DNA from 3 places in the Roseateles sp. P5_E11 genome. Region 2 is predicted to be linked to each of the others. Evidence: riboswitches for the same ligand, from Rfam matches in the RefSeq annotation. Region 2 holds a riboswitch; each other region holds the start of a gene.
The links. A riboswitch is a leader RNA that binds a small molecule or an ion and turns the genes downstream of it on or off. The one in region 2 is predicted to bind cyclic di-GMP.
Positions count from the first base shown of each region.

Region 1: it holds a riboswitch for cyclic di-GMP, as region 2 does, so the genes downstream of both, ACXJKR_RS04640 (S53 family peptidase) here and ACXJKR_RS00795 (S8 family serine peptidase) in region 2, are expected to answer to the same signal.
Region 3: it holds a riboswitch for cyclic di-GMP, as region 2 does, so the genes downstream of both, ACXJKR_RS10875 (hypothetical protein) here and ACXJKR_RS00795 (S8 family serine peptidase) in region 2, are expected to answer to the same signal.

Region 1 is NZ_JBFUMO010000033.1:5,270-12,518, forward strand. Features, by position in the region: gene ACXJKR_RS04630 (response regulator) at 1-123, shown strand, start outside; gene ACXJKR_RS04635 (ATP-binding protein) at 120-2,207, shown strand; cyclic di-GMP riboswitch class I at 2,371-2,457, shown strand; gene ACXJKR_RS04640 (S53 family peptidase) at 2,507-4,315, shown strand; gene ACXJKR_RS04645 (ATP-binding protein) at 4,350-5,660, opposite strand; gene ACXJKR_RS04650 (response regulator) at 5,657-6,367, opposite strand; gene ACXJKR_RS04655 (hypothetical protein) at 6,531-7,249, shown strand, end outside.
Region 2 is NZ_JBFUMO010000004.1:19,161-26,409, forward strand. Features, by position in the region: gene ACXJKR_RS00770 (sensor histidine kinase) at 1-1,194, shown strand, start outside; gene ACXJKR_RS00775 (hypothetical protein) at 1,151-1,741, opposite strand; gene ACXJKR_RS00780 (ParA family protein) at 1,795-2,559, opposite strand; gene ACXJKR_RS00785 (antibiotic biosynthesis monooxygenase family protein) at 2,605-2,937, opposite strand; gene ACXJKR_RS00790 (B12-binding domain-containing radical SAM protein) at 2,937-4,847, opposite strand; cyclic di-GMP riboswitch class I at 5,133-5,223, shown strand; gene ACXJKR_RS00795 (S8 family serine peptidase) at 5,336-7,249, shown strand, end outside.
Region 3 is NZ_JBFUMO010000110.1:397-7,645, reverse strand. Features, by position in the region: gene ACXJKR_RS10885 (ABC transporter ATP-binding protein) at 1-437, shown strand, start outside; gene ACXJKR_RS10880 (hypothetical protein) at 437-1,888, shown strand; cyclic di-GMP riboswitch class I at 2,021-2,111, shown strand; gene ACXJKR_RS10875 (hypothetical protein) at 2,206-3,030, shown strand; gene ACXJKR_RS10870 (SRPBCC family protein) at 3,181-3,627, opposite strand; gene ACXJKR_RS10865 (flavin reductase family protein) at 3,715-4,191, opposite strand; gene ACXJKR_RS10860 (M48 family metallopeptidase) at 4,323-5,231, shown strand; gene ACXJKR_RS10855 (Crp/Fnr family transcriptional regulator) at 5,232-5,864, opposite strand; gene ACXJKR_RS10850 (helix-turn-helix domain-containing protein) at 6,038-6,709, opposite strand; gene ACXJKR_RS10845 (MBL fold metallo-hydrolase) at 6,833-7,249, opposite strand, start outside.

The DNA.
Region 1 (7,249 bases), on a different contig from region 2:
CTCACCGCCCAAGAGGCGGAGCTGCGCCGCCTGGAGCGGCTCGAACCGGGCATCACCCATGTGAAATGGGGCAGCGACGGCTCGTTCATCCTGGAGGACCCGGATGAAGAGGTGAAGTGGTGACCGTACTGACGGTCGACTTCAGCCTCGCGCTGCAGGCCGTCAGTGCGTCGGTCCTGGTGCATGGATCGGACCGCATCCTGTTCGCCAACGCGGCGATGGAACGCTTGCTGGGCTATGGGCTGGAGGCGCTGCAGCAGATGCCGCCGCACGGCTGGGCAGCGCCCGAGTTCGCCGATGAGTTGCAGCGCTATGGCCAGCGGGCGCTGGCCGAGGAAGGCGAGCTGCCCGCGATCGAGATCGAGGCGCTGACGGGCAGCGGCTCGCTGCGCGTGCTGGAAGTCAAGGCGCATCGCGTCATGCTCGACGGCCAACCCTGTGCGGTGCTGACCGGGCAGGACCTCAGCGACATCCGCCACGTGCAGACCAGCCTGCTGGACATCGGCCGCGTGCTCTACCAGATCCTCGAGAACAACCCGGTGGCCACGCTCGTGATCGACAAGTCTCACCGCGTCACGCACTGGAACGCCTCGTGTGCCCAGCTCACCGGCCGCGACGCCTCCGAGATGCTGGGCCGCGACGACACCTGGCGCGCCTTCTACCCCGAAGCCAGGCCGCTGCTGGTCGACCTGATCCTGGACGGCAATGTCGAGCAGGAGCGCCAGCGCCTGTACGGCCGGCACTGCCAACCCTCGCCGCACATCGCCAACGCCTACGAGGTCGAGGGCTACTTCCCCAATTTCGGCCGGGAAGGGCGCTGGCTCTACTTCACGGCCGCCCCGCTGGTCGATGCCCACGGCGAAGTCGTCGGCGCCATCGAGACACTCCAGGACATCACGCGACGGCGCCAGGCCGAGGACGAACTCCGCCGCCATCGCAACGAACTCGAGAACATGATCGCGGACCGCACGGCCGAGTTGCTGAGCACCCACCATGAACTCGAAGCCTTTCTTGAGAACGCGTCGGTAGGCATCATCGCGACGTCCAACCAGTTGATCCAGCGCGGCAACAAGAAGTTCATCGAGATGTTCGAACTCGGTGACGTCCCGCCCCATGGACTGCCGACGCGCCGCCTGTTCAAGAGCGATGAAGACTTCGAAGCGCTGAGCCAGATCGCCATCCCGGTGCTGTCGCGGGGCGGCTCGCTGCTGCACGAGATGGAGGTCTGCACGCTGGCCGGCAACACGCTGTGGGTGCAGATCATTGCCTACGTGTCCAACCCCGAGGAGCCGACAGCGGGCACCTGGTGGCTGCTGCAGGACCGCACGGAGGTGCGCCGCGTGCAGCGTGAGCTGGAGCTCAACTACGAGCGCATCAAGCAGACCAACAACCGGCTCGAGGAAGCGCAGAACCAGCTGCTGCAGGCCGAGAAGATGGCCTCCATCGGCCAGCTCGCCGCCGGTGTGGCCCACGAGATCAACAACCCGATCGGCTTTGTCAGCTCCAACCTCGGCTCGCTGCGCGGCTATGTCCAACCTGTCTTCGCGTTGCTCGCGCTGCTGAGGAAGACGCCGGCCGACGCGCTGCCGGGCGATGTGCGAGAAGAGCTGGACCGGGTGGATGCCGCCGTCGACCTGAGCTTCGTGCAGGAGGACCTGCCCCAGTTGCTCGACGAGAGCGAGGAGGGGCTGTCGCGGGTCAAGAAGATCGTGCAGGACCTCAAGGACTTCTCGCGCGTCGACCATGCCGATTGGCAGGACGCCGACCTCAATGCCGGGCTGGACTCGACGCTCAACGTCGTCATGAACGAGGTCAAGTACAAGGCCGAGGTTCGCAAGGACTATGCCGTGCTGCCCCCGGTGCACTGCATCGCCGCGCAGCTCAACCAGGTCTTCATGAATCTGATCGTCAATGCGGCCCATGCCATCAAGGAGCGGGGCACGATCACACTGACCACGCGCGCCGAGGATGGCTGGGTTCGCATCGAGATCGCAGACACGGGCAGCGGCATGAGCGAGGAGGTCAAGCGGCGCATCTTCGAGCCCTTCTTCACGACCAAACCCGTCGGCCAAGGGACGGGCCTGGGCCTGTCCCTGTCTTTTTCCATCGTGCAAAAGCACGGCGGTCGCATCGAAGTGGATTCCCAACCCGGCGTCGGCACGCGCTTCACGGTCTGGATCCCACTGCACCCGCCGCAGCCCGCCTGAGCTTTTGTGTCCTGCGTGACACAAAGCAACCACAGGGCAGTAACTCACGAAACGCAGACTGGCGGCATCGAAAGCTCGCGCTGCCCGCCGAGTCAGAAGTCACGCAGCGCCTTTGTCGGGCCCCGTATCTCGGCACCCCGGCGCCTAGACTGAACCTGTTTCACAACCCAGAGGGCAAACCCGTCGAAAGGCGGGGACGCAAAGCCACCGGCCTACAGCGCGCAAGCGCCACGGCAGCGGGGCCGCCAAGACCGGCAGGTCTTGATCGGCGTGGCCCTCCTTCGTACGAGAACCCGGCCATGCGCAGTACCCGCCCTGTCTCCTGGACTTCCTGGACCCTCAGCCTGCTGACCGCCGCGGCCCTCACCGCTTGTGGCGGTGGCAGCAGCGACAGCCCGACCGTCCAGGTCAGCGAGGCGGCCTCGGTCATCAACCTGACCGTTGATCTTGCCGATGGCGCCGCCGCCAGTGTCGAGGCTCAGCCCAGCTTCCACACCGCCGCCGTCGATCTCGAAGAACCCGACAACGGTGCCGCACCCCACCGCAGCAACGCCCTGGCCGGTGTCGCCACCCAAGGCCTGACACGCGACCGCCTGGACGACGCCATGCGGCCTCGCGCCTTCGCGGCGGGTGCAGGCGAAGCCGCCCCGATGGCGACGTCCACTGCGGTGACGACCTATACGCCGGCACAGATCCGCGCCGCCTACGCGCAGCCGGCCCTGCCCGCCAGCACCGCCGGCCTGACCGCCGCCCAGGCCGCCCAGCTCGGCGCCGGCCAGACCATCTACATCGTCAACGCCAAGCACGACCCCAACATCGCCGCCGAACTGGCCGCCTTCAACACCAAGTTCGCGCTGCCGACCTGCAGCTCGCGCATCCTGGCTGCCAACGCCAGCCTGCCGCTGGCCAAAGCCTCCGCGTCCAGCTGCGAGCTGGTCATTGCCTACAGCACGACCGCCGGCGCCCTGACCGCCACGGCGCCCGCCTATGACAGCGGCTGGGCCACCGAGATTGCGCTGGACGTGCAATGGGCCCACGCGACGGCACCGCTGGCGCGCCTCGTCCTCATCGAAGCGCCGGATGCCGGCGTCGGCAGCCTGTCCAAGGCCGTGGCCCTGGCCAACAAGATGGGCGCCGGCGTCGTGTCCATGAGCTTCGGCGCCGCCGAGGGCAGCTGGACGTCGAGCTATGACAGCGCCTTCGCCACCGCCGGCATGAGTTACCTGGCCGCCACCGGTGACAACGGCGCGGCCGTGTCCTGGCCTTCGGTATCGACCCGCGTCGTGGCCGTCGGCGGCACCACGCTGAGCTACAGCAGCGGTGCGCGCAGCGAAACCACCTGGACCGGCACCGGCGGCGGCACCAGCGCCTATGTGGCCCTGCCCAGCTACCAGAGCGGCACCATCGGCGGCTACGCCAAGCGCGCCGTCGCCGACGTCGCCTTCAACGCCGACCCCAACTCCGGCCAGTACGTGGCGCTGATTGCACAGGGCACGACGACGACGCGCTGGGTCAGCGCCGGCGGCACCAGCCTGGCCACGCCGCAATGGGCCGGCCTGCTGGCCGTGGCCAACGCGATGCGCGCCGCCGCCAGCAAGGCCCTGCTCGGCCAGCCTCACGCCGCCCTCTACCAGCAGATCGGCGCCGTGCCGACGCAATACGCCGCCGCCTTCAAGGACGTGGCCAGCGGCAGCAACGGCACATGCACGAGCTGCACCGCCAAGACCGGCTATGACACCCCGACCGGCTGGGGCACGCCCAATGTCAGCGCCCTGCTGAGCAGCCTCAGCGGCGCCAGCGTCACGACCTCGACGACCACCCCCACGCCGACGACCAGCAGCGGCCCCACGCTGACGACCACCAGCCTGCGCGGCACGGCCGGCAAGGCTCTCGCCGCCACCATCGGCTACTCGGCGCCGGGCGCGAGCTCGCTGAGCATCAGCATCAGCGGCGCCGCCAGCGGCATGAGCTTCTCAGCCACCGGCAGCGGCCTCGCCCTGAACTGGGCCAACCCGGTAGCCGGCCGCACCAACCTCGTCATCACGCTGAAGGACAACCTCGGCCAGACGAGCACGGGCAACGTGACGGTGACGATCAACGCGAGCTGAACTCAGCACTGGCGACTGCTCGAATACTGCTTCGTCACGATCCAGACCAGCTGACACGGGCAATGAGGCCGCCACCATCGCGTGGCATCAACCTGAGCTCGGCGCCCTCGGCCCGCGCGATGCGCTCGACGATGGCCAGGCCCAGGCCCGAGCCGGGCTTGCCGCCGCGCGCCGTGTCGCCGCGCTGAAAGGGGCGCTTGAGATCGTCGACCCGGGCCGGCGCGATGCCCGGGCCGCGGTCGCGCACCTCGATCCAGGCGGCACCGGCGTTTTCACCGCAGGCCAGCTCGATGGGTGGCGCGCCATGGTTCTGCGCATTGGCGATGAGGTTGAGGACGAGGCGGCGCAACGCCTGCGGCCGTGCGCGCCGATGCACTGCCTGCCCATTGGCCAGCACCGGTTGCGGCAGGCCCGGCGCCAGGGCCAGCGTCTCGGCCAGGAATTCGCGCAGCTCGACGTCCACGGCCGGCAGCTCCTGCTCGGCGGGGTGGGCGGCGCGCGCGTAGTCGAGGAACTGGGTCAGCAGCCCGTCCAGGCCGTGGAGGCTCCGGTCCAGCGTGTCGAGCAGTTCCCTGTCCCCTTGGCCCGCTCGATCGAAAGAACCACGCAGCAACTCGCTGGCGAGGCGAATCTTTGCCAGCGGCGTGCGCAGGTCATGCGACAGGCCGGCCAGCATCAGCAATCGCTCCTCCTCGTCGCGCGCCAGGGCCTCGGCCATGTCGTTGAAGCCGCGCGCCAGCGCCGCGGTCTCGGCCGGGCCGTCAGTGGGCAGCAGCAAGCGGCGCTGGCCGGCACCGACCGCCCGGGCCGCGTCGACGAGGCGGGCCAGCGGGCGGTTGATGCGGCGCTGGATCAACCAGGCGCCGAGCAAGGCCAGCAAGGCACTGGCGCCACTGGCGATCAGCCAGGTGCGCGCGAAATGGTGAGCCGGCTGCACGGCAGGCAGCACCAGCCAGATCGGCGCGCCAGGCAGTTGCACCGCGATGAGGCCGTTGGCTTCGCGCCGCCACGGCAGCTCGCCGCGCTCCAGGCCCAGTTGCATCGCCAGTTCGGCCAGGAAGCCGCGCTCCACCCAGGTCGGCCGGTCGAGCAAGCGCTGCTGCTGGCCCGAGCCGGCGCGCGCATTGAAGCGATCCACGAAGCCGGCGCGCTCGGCCTCGGGCAACAGGCGCATGCCTTCGGCGACGGCCTGCAGGCTGCGCGCGGTCGCCTCGGCCGACTGCTGCAGACGCGGCCGGGCGACGAACTGCGCATAGGCCAGCGCATTGACCAACTGGCCCAGCACGATCAGGCAGACGATGAGCCACAGGTTGCGGCCGAACAGCGTGGACAGGCCGAACTTCATTGCGCGCCCGGCTCAGGAATAAAGACGTAGCCCAGGCCCCACACCGTCTGGATGTGGCGCGGTGTGCTCGGGTCGGCTTCGACAAGGCGGCGCAGCCGCATGACCTGCACATCCAGGCTGCGGTCGCTGACGCCGTGCTCGTCGCCATGCGCCAGGGCCAGCAGCTTCTCGCGGCCCAGCGGCCGGTTGGGCTGGCTGGCCAGCGCGCGCAGCAGCTGGAACTCGACGGTGCTGATCTCCACCGCCGCGCCAGCGCGCTCCAGCCGGCGTTGCGTGGGATAGAGGGTGAAGTCGCCGAAGCGCACCGCTTCCTCGCCCGCAGGGCCGAGGTGGGCACCGAGCTGCTGCTGGCGACGCACCATGGCCTGGATGCGCGCCAGCAGCTCACGCGGGGCGAAGGGCTTGGCCAGGTAGTCGTCGGCGCCCATCTCCAGGCCCAGCACACGGTCGACGAGGTCACCGCGCGCCGTCAGCATCAGGATGGGGATGGTCTCGCCCTGGCCGCGCAGGCGCCGGCACAGCGACAGGCCGTCCTCGCCCGGCATCATCAAATCCAGCACCAGCACGTCAAAGCGCTCACGCGCCAGCAGTTGCGCGGCGGCGGCGGCATCGGGCACGGCGCGCACGCTTTGGCCTTGCTCGGTCAGATAGCGCTGCAGCAGGCCGCGCAGCTCGGCCTCGTCGTCGGCGATCAGGATGCGGCTCATGGGGGGATGTTAGGGAGAAGCCCGCCCCCCACCTTGCCGGAAAACAATGACAAACCGTTGCAAGCCGCGCCCGCCGTCAGGCCCTGCAAGCACTGCAACCCGCGCGGCAACCTTTGCGCGGCCACGGCTGGGCAGCATGGCCCCACCTCAAACGGAGATCGCCATGCGCCACGCCGCCTTCACCCTGCTCACCCTGCTGATTGCCGCCCCGCTCATTGCTCAAGCCGAACCAACGCCACTGCAGCGCGCCGGCGCCGCACGGTTGACGGCCGAGAAGTCTGCGGCCTGCGTGGCCGCCCAGCCCTTCTATTGGGAGATCGGCAACGCCACCCAGCCGCTGGCCGGCGGCAAGGCCGGCGAAAACGGCCCCGAGCGCCACACCGAGATGGCCATCGCCTCCGCCTCCAAATGGGTCTACGCCGCCTTCATGGCCGAGCGCCGCCAGGGCCAGCTCAGCGCCGAGGACGTCAAGTTCCTGCACTTCCAGTCCGGCTACACCTACTACCACGTCTGCCGCCAGAACCAGAGCGTGGCGGCCTGCCAGCAAAGCCTCATCAACGGCCGCGGCCGCCTCAATCCGGCCACCGAAAACCGCTTCGACTACAACGGCGGCCACATGCAGCAGCACGCCATCCTGATGGGCCTGGGCTCGCTGGGCCCGGAGGGTCTGGCCCTCGCGGTGCGGCAGTCGCTCGCACCCACGCTCGGCACGGACTGGTCCTTCAGCTACAGCCAGGCCATGCCGGCCGGCGGCGGCCAGACCAGCGCGGCCGACTACAGCCGCCTGCTGCGCGCCCTGCTGGGCGGCCAGCTGCAACTCGGCCGCTTGCTGGGCAAGGAGGCCGTCTGCACCAACCCACAGGTCTGCCCGAGCGATGCCGT
Region 2 (7,249 bases):
ATCGATGTCAGCGCCACCATGGACCGCGCCCTGCGCTTCGACCGCCAGGACGATGTCTTCTACCTGGTGTTGGCGCCGCGCGGCGAGGTGCTGCAGGGCGACGCCGGCCTGGCCGAGTTGCAGCCCCGCCCGGCCCCGCAGGCGGCGGGCCACTCCTCCTACGGCGACGTCAGGCTGCGCGGCCGAGAGCTGCGCCTGGTGCAACTCGGCCATGACTGCGGCACCGGTGTCTGCCAGATCCTCGTTGCCGAGACCCTGCACAAGCGCGACGCGCTGCAGAGCGAGATCGGCAGCTCGGTCGCGTTGAACGGCGTGGCGCTGGCTTTGCTGCTGGCCCTGGCCGGCTGGTGGGCCATCCGCCAGGGCCTGGCGCCGCTGACGGGCCTGAGCGCCGAGCTGGAGCATCGCGACCTGCACCGGCTGACACCGCTGGCGGCCAGCCTGCCGCGCGAGCTGGTGCCACTGCAGGCCGCCTTCAACCGCCTGTTCGAGCGCCTGGCCCGCGCGGCCGGCGCCCAGCGCGAATTCCTGGCCGACGCGGCCCACCAGCTGCGCACGCCGCTGACCTCGCTGCAGACCGAGATCGAGCTGGCCATGCTGGAGCCGCACGACCAGCGCGTGGACCCGCTGCTGGAGCGGCTGCGCCAGCGTGTCGTGCGCAGCGCCCGCCTGGCCCAGCAGCTGCTGTCGCTGGCCCGCGCGGAGGACCGCAGCGTCGACGTGGGGCAGCGCATCGACCTGCGCGACATCGCCACCGAAAGCGGCCAGGACTGGGCCCATCGCGCGCTGCCTGCGGGTGTCGACCTCGGCTTCGAACTGGCCGAAGCGCCGGCGCTGGGCCATGCCTTCCTGCTGCGCGAGCTGCTCGAGAACCTCATCCACAACGCCGTCAGCTACGCCGGCGCAAGCGCCCGCATCACGGTGCGTTGCGGCAGCGATGCGGCCGGACCGTGGCTGGAGGTCGAGGACAACGGGCCCGGCATTGCGCCAGCCGACCGCCCGGCCGCCATGCTGCGTTTCCGCCGCGGTGATGCCGCCACGGGCACCGGCAGCGGCCTGGGCCTGGCCATCGCGGCCGACATCGCGGCCCGGCACGGCGGCCGGCTGGAGCTGCTGGATGCCCACGCCGGCCCGGGGCTGCGGGCGCGGCTCAGCCTGCCGCCGCTGCCTCCGGACCCAGCCCCAGCTGCTTGAAGAGGTTCATCGCGACGACGACGCGCCGCCCCGGCGTGGCCGGCACCTCGTGCATGGTGATGCCCGGGAACATGATCAACGTGCCGGGCCGCGGCTGGTAGGCGCTGGTCTTGGAGAACACCAGCGGCGCGCAACCGGCTTCAGCTTCCAGGTAGACAACGCAGCTCAGGTCGGCCGGCCAGTGGTTGTGCGGGGCCGTGTAGTCGGCCTGTTCGTAGATGGCGCCCCAGCAGTGGGTGACGAGCAGGTCCAGCCCGAGCGAGTCGAGCTCGCCCGACCAGGCTTTGGGCGCGGCCGCCTTGGCGATCTCGACGACGCTGGCGCACAGCGGCAGCAGCTTGGCATTGAGCATGTGGCTTTTCCACGGGCTCATGTACACCGACTTCACGTTGGACTCGGGCGACTGCGGGTGGCTGATGCGCAGCTCGTCGATGGCCTCGCGCGCCAGCTGCAGCCGGTCCGCGATCGGGCCCAGCTCGGCAATGATGACGGGCAGTTCGGTCTGGACGCTGGCGCCGACGATGCGTACGGATTCGGGAGTGCTCATGCCGACATTCTGGCCATCGGCGCTGGCGGGCCAAGGCCGGAAAAACGCCCGGTTCAGCCCAGCGCTTCGTACAGCGCCTGCATCTCCTGCGTCAGCTTGTGGCGCGCATCGAGATGGATCATGGGCCGGCTCAGCTCGTGCGACTCCTTGACCTTCACACTGCTCGACAGATACGGCTGCAGCACCGGCAGGCCCTCGTCCAGCAACTCCTGCACGACGCGCTGCGGCAGCGAGGCGCGGGCCTGGAACTGGTTGACGACGATGCCCTCGACCGACAGCTCGGGTGCGTGGTCGGCGCGGATCTCTTCAACGGCTTCCAGCAGGCCGTAGAGCGCCCGGCGCGAGAAGTCGTCGCAGTCGAAGGGGATGAGGCAGCCCTGGGATGCGATCAGCGCCGAGCGCGTGTAGAAGTTCAAAGCCGGTGGCGTGTCGATCCAGATCTCGTCGTATTCGTCCGCCAGCGGCAGCAGTGCGTCGCGCAGCTTGTAGATCTTGTAGCGGCTCTCCAGCTTGCCGTGCAGCTCGTCGAGCTCGGCGCTGGCCGGCATCAGGTGCAGGTTCTCCCACGGCGTCTCGACGACGAACTCGGTCGCGCCAGGTGCGCGCACGCTGAACTTCAGCGTTGACTCGAAGAATTCAGCCGAGCCCGGTGCGCCTTCATCCAGCGCATCGCCCATCAGGTAGCGGCTGGTGTTGCCCTGGCGGTCCAGGTCGATGACCAGCACCCGCTTGCCCGCTGCCGCGGCAATCGCCGCCAGATTGCTGGTGATCGTGGACTTGCCCACGCCACCCTTCTGGTTGAACACCACACGCCGCATCGCCGCCTCCGTTGCTGGATGCGGCGATTGTGCACTGCACAAAAGTCAGTGGGCCGGCGTGGTTTCGGCGAGCGGATGGGCGATGCCGCCGTCGCCATAGGTGCGCACCACCTCGGCGATGACCACCTGGTAGCCCCTCAGCCATTTGGCCTGGGCCTGCTTGGCCTCGCGGTGCGCGGGGTGGCTCATCAGCTGCTGCAGGGCCTCCATCGAGTCCCAGTAGTAGACGTTGGAGATCAGCCCGTTCGCTGCGTTCTCCCAGGCTTCCTCGCCGAGGTAGCCGGGAATGGCGCGGGCGATGGCGGCGATGCGGTCGTCCAGCGCGAAGAAATCGGCGTCGTAGTCGCCCTTGGCGAAGGTGAAGGTGGAGGTGTACATCAGGTGATTGTCGCCAGGGCGCGCTCGACGAAGCGGCGCGGCACTGTCGTCTTGGGTACGCGCAGCGGGAACCAACTGCGGATATCGCTGTCCACGCCGATGCCGTGCATGAAGTTGTACAGGCCCTTCTTCAGCCCCTGGCCAAGGCCGTCGTGGTCGGTGGGCGTGGGGTCGATGAAGGCGACGTCGTTCTTCGCAAAGCGGCCATCGGCGGGCAGGGGCTGTAGCGTGACGCCGTATTCCGCCGGGTTCAGTCCGACGGGCGAATGCACCGTGCAGGCGAAGCGGTGGAAGAAGCCGCTGTGGATGCAGCCGTTCTCGAACAGCTGGCGCACGTATTCCAGCGCGTCCACGGTGTCCTGCGTTGTCTGCGTGGGGAAGCCGTACATCAGGTAGGCATGCACCAGCACGCCGGCGTCGGCAAAGGCCTTGGTCACGCGCGCCACCTGCTCGATGCTGACGCCCTTCTTCATCAGCTTCAGCAGCCGGTCCGATGCCACCTCCAGCCCGCCCGAGATGGCGATGCAGCCGCTGTCGGCCAGCAGCTGGCAGAGCTCGGGCGTGAAGGTCTTTTCAAAGCGAATATTGCCCCACCACGAGATGGCCACGCCGCGGCGGATCAGCTCTTCGGCCAGGGCCTTGAGCGCCTTGGGCGGCGCGGCTTCGTCGACGAAGTGGAAGCCTGTCTGGCCCGTCTCCTTGACGATGGCCTCGATGCGGTCCACTAGCACCTCGGCCGAGGCCGCCTCGTAGCGCGAGATGTAGTCCAGGCTGACGTCGCAGAAGCTGCATTTCTTCCAGTAGCAGCCATGCGCCACGGTCAGCTTGTTCCAGCGGCCGTCGCTCCAGAGCCGGTTCATCGGGTTGAGCATGTCCAGCAGCGACAGATAGCGGTCCAGCGGCAGGCCGTCCCAGGTCGGTGTGCCGACGTCATCGAAGGGAATGTCGGGCTCGACGAAGTTGGTGTACCTGACCTCCGTGCCGTCGCGCCAGAAGGTACGCACCAGGCGCGTCTTGGAGCGCTTGCCGGCGACGTGCTCCAGCAGCGCCAGCAGTGGCCGCTCGCCGGCGTCCAGCGTCACGTAGTCGACAAAGTCGAAGACGCGCGGCTCGGCCAGCTCGCGCAGCTCGGTGTTCACATAACCGCCGCCCAGCACGCAGATGACCTCGGGCCGCGCGGCCTTGATGCTCTGCGCGATGCGCAGGGCGGCGTAGACCGAACCAGGGAAAGGCACGGACAGCAGCACGACCTCGGGTTGGTGCTGCTCCAGCGCGGCCAGCGTCAAGGTGTGCAGCGTGCGGTCGACGAGATTGGGCGGTGCGGCCAGGGCGGTGGCCAGCGGATCGAAGTGAGCCTGCGCCGCGGCGAGGGATTCGGCGTAACGGACAAACTCAAAGCGTTCATCGACCGCGTCGCGCAGCACGTCGGCGAGGTCGTTCAGGAACAGCGTGGCGAGATGGCGTGCGCGGTCCTGCAAGCCGAGGGCGCCAAACGCCCAGGCGAGCGGGTCGCCGCCATCCTCGTCGACATAGGCGTCCAGCGAAGCGAAGCGTGCGCCTTCGGGCAGGAAGGCACGGGTGTTGATGCGATGGGCCAGCGTCGGGTCGCGCCCCTGCAGGAAGCCGAGGACGCGTGGCGTGGCGGCGGCTATTGCCGGGAACTCGGTGGCAAACCAGGCCGTTTGCGGCGTGCGCTCGGCTTCGGGCAGGGCCAGCACGGCTTCATGCAGCTGGGCCAGGCCGGTGGGTGTGAACAGCTCCAGCACCAGGGCCAGCGCCAGGTCCACCTGCTGCGCATCGATGCCGCGTGAGCGCAGGAAGCCCGTCAGGTAGGCGGTGGACGGGTAGGGCGTGTTCAGCTGCGTCATCGGCGGGATGACGGAGAGGACGCGGGGAGGCTGGCGAGGCATGGGCGGGATTGTCGCGGTGTGGCGTGGCGCGACACGGCGAGCAAACCGCCTCGCATCGCGCGAGGCGCCGGCAGCCGGCGACTTCTGCGCCGTGGGCCTCTTGAAAAGGTTGACTTCTTCCATGCGGCTGGAGCGTGATCGGATGGGCGATGCCTCACAACCTAACTGACCGGTTTCACGCGTCGCTGTGAGGCTGGATCATGGATGTGTAACGGTGGCCGAACGGACCCGGAAGCGCCACTTGTTCACAGCGTTACGCCGCAACTTCAGATACATTTTTTTCACTGATGACAAAGGCACACCCGAGCGAAAGCCGGGGTCGCAAAGCTTCCGGTCTAAGGCCCGCCTGGCGGGTTACGACAGCGGGGTTGCCAAGGACAAGCCGCCGGCAGGTCGCCGTCGACATGGCAGCTCTTCCGTCGCCGGGATGCGGCGCGACGCCCGACCGGGCGTGTGCGTAGGAATCAGCGCAACAACGAAAGCTGTCCATGAAGTCCACCACGCTCCCTCTTCGATTCGTAGTTCTGATCGAGTGGCGCCTGCACGCGGCGCTTGCGCTGCTGCTGACGCTGGCTGCATTGCTGTGGCCTGCACTGGCGCAGGCCGCACCGCGCGACAAGATTGCCGCCGATCTGCGCCAGGCCGTCGATTCGGCCGCTGCGCCTCGCCAGCGCTGGCAACAGGAACTGGCTGGTCGCCGCTACGTGCACACCCTGGTCGTCAGCGACGGGCGGGACGCCGAGCTGGTCGAGCTCCGCCGCGCGGTCGTGGCGGCGGGTGGCACCGTCTACTGGCGCTACCAGTCGGTGCCGGCGCTTTTCGTGACCTTGCCCGTTGACAAGGTTGACGCGCTCGCTGCGCGGCCGGACGTGCAGAGCATCTCGCCGAACCGGCGCGCGGCCCGCACGTTCAGCCTGACCGAGGCCTCCACCGGCGCAGCCGACGTGCGTGCCGCCACGATCGGCGCGGCGCGGGGCCTGGACGGCTCGGGCGTCGCCATCGCCGTGCTGGATTCGGGCATCGCTGGGAACCACACCGCGTTCACCGATGGCCAGCGTTCGCGGGTCGCACGCGCCGTCGACTTTGAGAAGGTGACGCAAGGCGGCGCGGGCCGCGCCTGGCAGCCCGGCGTCGACCGGTCCGACGCGGCGCTCGACGAACGCCAGCAAGCGGCGGGCGGGGCGGATCCGTATGGCCACGGCACGCATGTCGCGGGCGTCGCCGCAGGCCGCTCGACGTCGCGTCTGCCCGAGTCGAGCGGCATCGCCACCCAGGCCTCGCTGGTCGACGTCAAGGTGCTTGACAGCCGCGGCGAAGGCGAGCTGAGCGATGTGCTGGCCGGGATCGACTGGGTCATCGCGCATGCGAAGCAGCAAAACATCCGCGTGCTCAACGTGAGCCTTGCCGCCGATTCGACCGAGTCGTATCGGACCGACCCGCTGTGCGGCGCGCTGCGCGGCGCGAGTGCAGCCGGCCTCGTGGTGGTCGTGGCCGCCGGCAACTACGGCACGGACGCCTCCGGTCAGGAGCGCTACGGCACGATCAGCTCGCCGGGCAATGAGCCCTCGGTCATCACCGTGGGATCGGCCAACACGCAGGCGACTGCCTCGCGCAGCGACGACGCAGTCAACCATTTCAGTTCCCGCGGGCCCACCCGCGGCGGCCTGTTCCTGCCCGACGGGCGCCGCGTCGCCGACAACCTGCTCAAGCCGGACCTGGTGGCTCCGGGCAATCGCATCGTCGGCCCGATGGCGGCCGGCAGCACGCTCGCCACGGACTTCCCCTCGCTGTCGGCGCCCTACGGCGGCACGGCGCAGCCGCGGGGCCGCGAGCTGATGGACCTGAGCGGCACTTCGGTCGCTGCGCCGGTGGTGTCCGGTACCGTGGCCCTGATGTTGCAGGCCAACCCCGGCCTGACGCCCCCGTTGGTGAAGGCGATCCTGCAGTACACCGCGCAGGCCCTGCCGGGCGCCAACCTGCTGCAGCAGGGCGCGGGCCTGCTGAACGTCGACGGCGCGGTGCGGCTGGCCGGTGCGCTGCGCAGCGATCTCGCCACGGTCATCGCCAGCGGCCGCATCGCGGCGGGTGCGCCGCTGCTGGCGCCGGGCCAGGTGATGCCCGCGCCGGTGTCGATCATCGGCGGTCAGTCGGTGCCCTGGAGTCGCATCATCTTCGCCGGCGGGCGCCACCTCTACAGCGGCAGCGCGCTTTTCACCCGCTACCAGCCGGTGTACGACCCGGGCCTGTTCTGGGTGGGCGGCAGCGCGACGCGCGTTACTGTCCAGATCCGCCCCGGCGCGGCGCTGTCGACGATCACGGCGTCTCCCGTGCCGACGGGGCAGCGCTTCCTGACCGACGGCGTCATCACGCTGAATTCGCTGGTCGGCCGCAGTTCGCTGCCG
Region 3 (7,249 bases), on a different contig from region 2:
TGTCCATCATCCGCGCGCTGGCCCACGACCCCGACCTGCTGGTGCTGGATGAGCCCGTCGCCAGCCTTGACCCCGTCGGCCGGCGCGACTTCCTGCGCGAGCTGGTCGACCAGGTGCTGGACCGCGGCACGACCGTCGTGTTCTCCACCCACATCCTGTCCGACCTGGAGCGGGTCGCCTTCAACCTCGCTTTCCTGAGCGGCGGCCGCATCGCCCTGCAGGCGCCGCTGGACGAGCTGCTGGAGCAGGTGCGCGCCTTCACCGGCACCGTCACCGAACTGGCTAGCCTGTTCGCGCGGCTGAACGCCCAGCCGCTCAAGCGCACGCCGCTGGAGGCCGGCCGCGAGCGCGTGCTGGCGCGGCTGCCGGCCGGCGTGAGCGCGCCGCTGGACGCACAGGCCGTCAACCTCGAAGACCTGTTCGCGGAGCTGACGTGATGAAAGCCGCCCCCTACAGCCAATTGCTGCTGGCCTTCTGGCGCCAGCGCGATCGCGAATCCCCCTGGGGCCGCCGGGCGCTGTTCGCCCTCGCCGTGCTGGGCCTGGCGCTGGGCGTCTACCTGGCGCCGCAGCTGGCGATGCCCATGCTGGCCCTTTCGGCGGCACTGGTGCTGATGTCGCTGTGGATGGCCATCATCGGCAGCCTCATGCAGCAGAACCATCCTCATGCCGCGCGCTTCGTGCCCGGCCATCTGCGCCAGACGCTGGAGTCCGCGCTCGCAGCCTGGGCCGGCTTGTCGCTGGGCAGCGCAGCCCTGCTGTGGCTTTGCCTGCCGCAGATGCCCTCCTTCGCCCTGCTGCTGCTGGGCGCCGCGGCCGTGCTGGCCTTCATGGGCTGGGCGACGCGCGAATGGCAGCTCTGGCTGGTGATCTCCATCGGGCCGGTGCTGTTCTTCGGCACCGGACTGGACCGGCGGCTGGCGCCTCTGGGCACCGCGCTGCGCGAGCTGTGGCTGGCCCAGCCGCTGTCCGTGCTCGCGCTGAGCCTGCTGGCCCTGGGCTGGTCGCTCACGCGGCTGTTCGGCAGGGGCGACGCGGCCCACGCCGAGGCCTATGCCCGCCTGGGCCGCATGCGCCGCGCCGCCGAGGACAGCATGCAGGGCAAATACGCCGGTGCCGCCGCCTTCGGCCGGGTGGGCGAATGGCTGAGCCAGCCTTTTGCGCTCGCCGTGTCGGCCTGGCAGCGCCATGTCGTCGCGCAGGCCGAACCGACGGGCCAGAGCGCCATGCGCCGCGCCGAGATCGTGCTGCATGGCCGGCAGCACTGGCTGCACCAGAGCCTGGGCGCCGTGATGGCCGTGGGCATCGCCGCGCTGAGCTTCTTCATCGCGTTTGCGCTGGCCGGCCAGGGCCTGCAGGACAACTGGACCAAAGGCGCCTACGGCATGGCCATCGGCCTGGCGAGCATCGGCTTCAACCCTTGCTTCACCCTGCCCAACATGCTCTGGCACAGCCGCCGCGAACAGGCCCTGATGCGGCTGCTGCCAGGCCTGCCGCAGGGAGAGGCGCTGAACCGCGCGGTTGCGCTGATGCAGTTGCGCCACGCCCTGGTTGCCTGGGCGCTGACGACCGCCGGCCTGGGCCTGCTGGCCTGGGCCGCGAACAATGCCGCACTGCTGTGCCTGGCCTTTGGCGCCCTGCCACTGAGCACCGGCTGGCTGCTGCGCGCGCCTTCGCGCATGAAGTCGCCCACGGCCTGGACCACCGTCGTGCCCATCCTGGCCTTCATGCTGATGGGCTGGGGCATGTTCCTGCTGCAAAAGGATCTGGGCGCGCCGCTGCCTCTGCTGGCAGGCATCAGTGTTGCGCTCAGCGCCGCGCTGGGCGCATGGCGCTGGCGCACGCTGAGCGCTGCGCCAACGGCCTTGCCGGCCGGTCGCTTGAGCTGAAAACGCTCGGCGCAAGCCCGCCGCAAGCTTCAAAAACCGCTCGTCGCGGGCCTCGCGCCGCTCGCCGGGCGGGGGTCTCGGTTCGTGAACTGACGCACGGACAAAACACGGCTTACATCCGCACACTGCGTCCCATGCAGTCGGCAAACCCGTCGAAAGGCGGGGACGCAAAGCCACCGGTCTTCGTGCTCTGACAGGAGCAAAAGACAGCGGGGCCGCCCTGGGCGGACAAGGACATGTCCGCAGCGTGGCACACGGGGAGGTGCCGGCTACTGCCCAGTAGCCCCACCCTTTGCATCAACCCGAAAGACCACGCCATGAAGTACCAARCCATTGCCTTCGCTGCCCTCGCCCTGTTCGCCCAGGCCAGCTTCGCCGCCGRCCCGACGGCCCAGCTCACCGGCCTCGTGCGCATCGTCAAGAGCGACGGCCAGACCGTCCTCGCCCAGGCCGCGCCCATGCTCGTCGCCGCCAACGGCACGGCCACGGGCGCCATGCCCCAGATCACCGTCAGCGAGAAGGATGCCTTCATCTCCAGCCTCGGYCGCTGCGCCTTCAACTTCAAATACGACGAGGTCAGCGCCTCGGCCGTGGCCACCAGCACCAACCGCATCTACAGCAACGACACACTGATCGCGCAGAACACGCAAATCGCGCTGACGCCCAAGGTCGTCAAGACGATCTGGACCCAGCCCTATCTCTTCGCCGGCACGAACAACGTGAAAGTCGTCGTCAATGTCGACGGCGTGCCGAGCACGGGCTGGGTGCGCATCAACGTGAGCGGCACCTGCGGCAAGCCCGCCGCGGCACCAGCTCCGGCACCCGTGGCCGCACCGCCCGCACCGGCCCCATCGCCCGCTCCCGCACCGGTCGTCTATGTCCAGCCCGGCTCGGGCGACTGGAACAACCTCAACAACGCCTGGGGCTACAGCAACTACGCGGCAACCCAGCTCAAGGGCAAGGGCTATGCGAAGTACGCCGAGATCGTGCGCCTGAACGCCGCCCTCACGACGGCGATCAACGCCAAGAAGATCTCGACCGGTGACTACGGCAGCCTGATGGCGGCCTGGAACGCACTGATGGCCGACCCCGCCTTCAAGGCCGCGATGGCGGCCATCGTGCCGACACCAGGCGTCAAGTAAAGACCCCTCGTCCAGTCCCGCTCCGCTGAACACGAGCGGGCCTAACCGGCCCCCCGAGGGGGCGGCGATGCTTGGCGGCATTGAGCCGCAAGCACATCGCCATGGCGGGCCGGTTAGGGGCGGCCCGTCGCTCGGCCCGAGCGCACCACGTTACTGGTTGATTTCCGGCTCGGCCAGCTGGGCCAGCAGGGTCAGCGACTCCTGCCAACCCAGGTAGCAGGCCTCGGCCGGGATCATGGCCGGGATGCCTTCCTGCTTGATGTGCACCTCGGTGCCGCAGAACACGGCGCGCAGCTCGACGGTCGTCGTCATCTCGCCGGGCAGGTTGGGGTCGTCGAAAGCCGCCGTGTAGCGCAGCTTCTGGCCGGGCACCAGTTCCAGGTAACGGCCGCCAAAGCTGTGGCCGCCGCCGGTCGTGAAGTTGGTGAACGACATCTTGTATGTGCCGCCCACCTTGGCGTCCATCTCGTGGACGGTGCCGGTAAAGCCATGCGGCGGCAGCCACTTGGCCATGGCGGCCGGTGTCGTGAAGGCGCGGTAGACGCGATCGGGCGGGCAGCGCAGCACGCGGTGCAGGGTGACGGTGTTGGTCATGATGGGTTCCGTAGTTGGACAGAGGATGGCCCTCTGTCATGACGACGATCAGAGCCCGACCGGATCGACAACGCCAACCCGGAAAAAACCCTAGATCGGCAACTCGGTGAAATAACGGCCGCCGTGGAAGATCAGCGGCTGAGCGCCGAGCCGGGACGAGCAACGCTCGACTTCGCCGACGAAGATGACGTGGTCGCCCTCCTCGTAACGGCTGCGGTTGGCGCATTCGAAGACGGCAGCAGCCCCCTCCAGCACCGGCGCGCCGCCCGCGCCCTCGTGCCAGGCCACGCCGGCGAAGCGATCGATGTCACGCGTCGCGAAGCGCTGGGCCAGCTCCTTCTGGTCGGCCGCGAGGATGTTGATGGCGTAATGCGAGCCATGCGAGAACACCGGCATGGAGCCGGCGCGGCGCGCCAGGCTCCACAGCACCAGGGGCGGGTCCAAGGACACGGAGTTGAAGGAATTGGCGGTGAGGCCGACCAGGCCGCCGTCCGCAGCGCGAACGGTGACGATGGTCACGCCGGTGGCAAACATGCCCAGTGCGGCGCGGAATTGCTGGCTGTCCATGGGGTGATTGTCGCCAGTCCCGCGCCGCTGTCCTACGAAAGCCGCCATCGCCGCCCAAGCACAATGTCGGCATGGATGCCGACGACTTCCAGGTCCGCGACGACCTGCAGTTCACTGACCCGCCGACGCGCATGTTCGGCGACTGCGCCGACTGCGCCGCCGGCCGCTGCGCGCCCCCGGCCCTGCGCGGCCGCCGCCTGTTCACCGGGCTGCTCGCCGCTACCGGTGCCGCAGCGTTCATGCCAGCCTGGGCACGCGAAGGCGTGGAGGTCGGGCCCAAGAGCAAGTTCACCGGCTTCGTGTCGGCCGACCAGCTGGAACAGGCCGGTGGCCAGCAGTACGCGCTGATGATGCGCGAGGCCGGCCAGCAGCGTGCCCTGGCGCCGATGGACCACCCCCAGGCCCAGAGGCTGCGCTACATCGCCCAGCGCATCATTCCCTTCAGCTACGAATGGAACGACCGCGCCCGGCAGTGGAAGTGGGAAGTCAACCTGCTGGCCAGCGCGCAGCTGAACGCCTTCTGCATGCCGGGCGGCAAGATCGCGTTCTTCTACGGCATCCTCGACAAGCTCAAGCTGGAAGACGACGAGGTCGCCGCCATCATGGGCCATGAGGTCGCGCATGCGCTGCGCGAGCATGCCCGCGAGCGCGTCGGCAAGTCGGCGTTCACGAACGGCATCGTCGAACTCGGCTCGGCCTTGCTGGGGTTGGGCAACGTGGGCCGCGGCCTGGCCGGCATGGGGGCCCAACTGGTCAACCTGCGCTTCAGCCGCGACGACGAAAGCGAGGCCGACCTCGTCGGCATCGAGCTGTCCGCCCGTGCGGGCTATGACCCCGCCGCCGCCGTGCGCCTGTGGGAAAAGATGATGACGGCCAACAAGGGCGCGCCACCGCAATGGCTGTCCACCCACCCGGCCAGCACGACGCGCATCCGCGACATCCAGGCCAACCTGCCCAAGGTCGAGGGCCTCTACAAGCGCGCAGCCAAGCCGGACCAGCGCTTCCCGGTTGCGCCGCCGCTGCAGGTCAGGTCGCGGTAGCTACCAGCGCGCTGGCAGGCTCTTGAGTCGCTGGTATTCGCCGGCCGCCACGCGCCTCAGGTAGCCGCCCAGCTCCAGGTCCTTGACGAGCTTGGACACCATCTCACGCGAGCAGCCCAGGCGCTGGGCCATGCCCTGGTGGGTGAGCGCCAGGTGGCGGCCATCGCCGGTGGTCTCGTCGACGAGGTTCTTGAGCCGGCCGTAGACATCGTTGAGCGCCAGCTGCTTGGTCGACAGCGTTGCGGCGCGGGCGCGACGGATGACCTTGGTCAGCAACTCGAAGGCAAATTCGGGGTGCTCGCTGATGTGGGTCAGCAGGCTGGCCCGCGTGACCATGACCAGGCGGCTGCCTTCTTCGGTGATGACGCTGGCCGAGCGCGGCCCCCCGTCCAGGCTCATCTCGCCGACGTATTCGCCGGGGCCATAGACGCCGTAGGTGATCTCGCGGCCACGGGCGTCGCTGCTGAAGGCGCGCAGCGAGCCGGAGAGGATCAGATAGAGGTTGTCGCCGAGCGAGCTCTCCTCGATCAGCACGATGCCCTTGCGATAGCTGCGTGCAATGCCGCGCGCGGCCAGCTGCCGCAGCGAGGGCGGCAGGGCCAGGAGTTCGTTGTCGAGCGTGTCGTCAGGCATCCGGCGGCGCTCTGAGCATTTGGCTCCGGAGCGCGGTCGAATGTTAGTGCTTGCGGGCCGAGCGCCGGGCCGTCCCTAGCCGGCCCGCCTTGGGCGATGTGCTTGCCGGTCGATCCGGCAAGCATCGCCGTCCCCTCGGGGGACCGGTCAACGTACCCGTTGGACGAGGGGATTCAATTGACCAGCTTGGCCGGCCGCAGCGACGAAACAAGCGGCGGCAGCAAGGCCAACTGCCGCATCAGCTCGCCGATGCTGTCGGCGCCGCTCTTGGCGCGGATGCTCTGGATCTGGCTGCGCACCGTCGAGATCGCCACGCCCTGGCGCTGTGCGACCTCGGTCGGCTTGACGCCGTTGGACAGCGCCTTCAGCACCTCGGTCTCGGCCGGCGTCAGCTGGTAGCGCAGCGCGAACCACTGCGCGGCCAGGTCGCCGCAGAGCTGGCGGCGCTCCAGGATCAGCAGCACCGCCGCCTGGTTGACATCGCGGTTCAGCGGCACGACGACGACATTGGCGCGGCCGCATTCGGCGCGATCGTCACCCAGGCGCAGCAGGCAGCGCCGGCCACTTGCCTCGGCGCCCTCCAGCGCGTCGGCCAGAGGCACCGCGTCGGTCAGCAGGCGGGCCCGCAGATGCTGGCCGACGAGCTCCAGCGGGTGGTTGTCATCCAGCGACGCCCGCGCCGCGAGATTGCTGTGAAGCACACGGCCCGCGCCGTTGAGAAGCACGACGCCGTGGTCGAGCTCCTCCAGCACAAGGCCCATCCATTGGTTGGAAAGCGAGGCCGCCTGACGGCGCTCGCGAGGACGGGAGCCCGGGACCTGCCCCGGCTGCACAAACTCGGACATCCACATCGAAGCACTCCTCGGCCCACCCCATGCGAGCCCTCATCAAAGAGTAGGAGAGCACGTTTCGCTTCGGGCGTAAATGTTGCTGGATGTGTTTGTGAACGAATTACCTCCAACCGCCGTTCAAACGACATCGGCAACATAGGGATTGCTGCGGCGCTCTCTTCCGATGCTGCTTTCCGGCCCATGGCCTGGAATGAAAACGGTGTCGTCACCCATCGGCCAAAGGCGCTGGCGAATGGCGTCGAGCAGCTGCTGGTGGTTGCCGCCAGGGAAGTCGGTCCGGCCGATGCCGCCAGCGAACAGCACGTCGCCGACGAAGGCCCGCCGCGCCGAGGCGGAGTGGAAGACGACATGACCCGGCGTGTGGCCGGGGCAGTGGCGCACGGCCAGGGTCTCATGGCCGATCTGCACCGTGTCGCCATCGTCCAGCCAGCGGTCGGGCTTGAAACCTTCCGCTGGCGGGAAGCCAAACATCTTGCTTTGCTGTGCCAGACCGTCGATCCAGAACTGATCGCCGGGATGCGGCCCGATGATGGG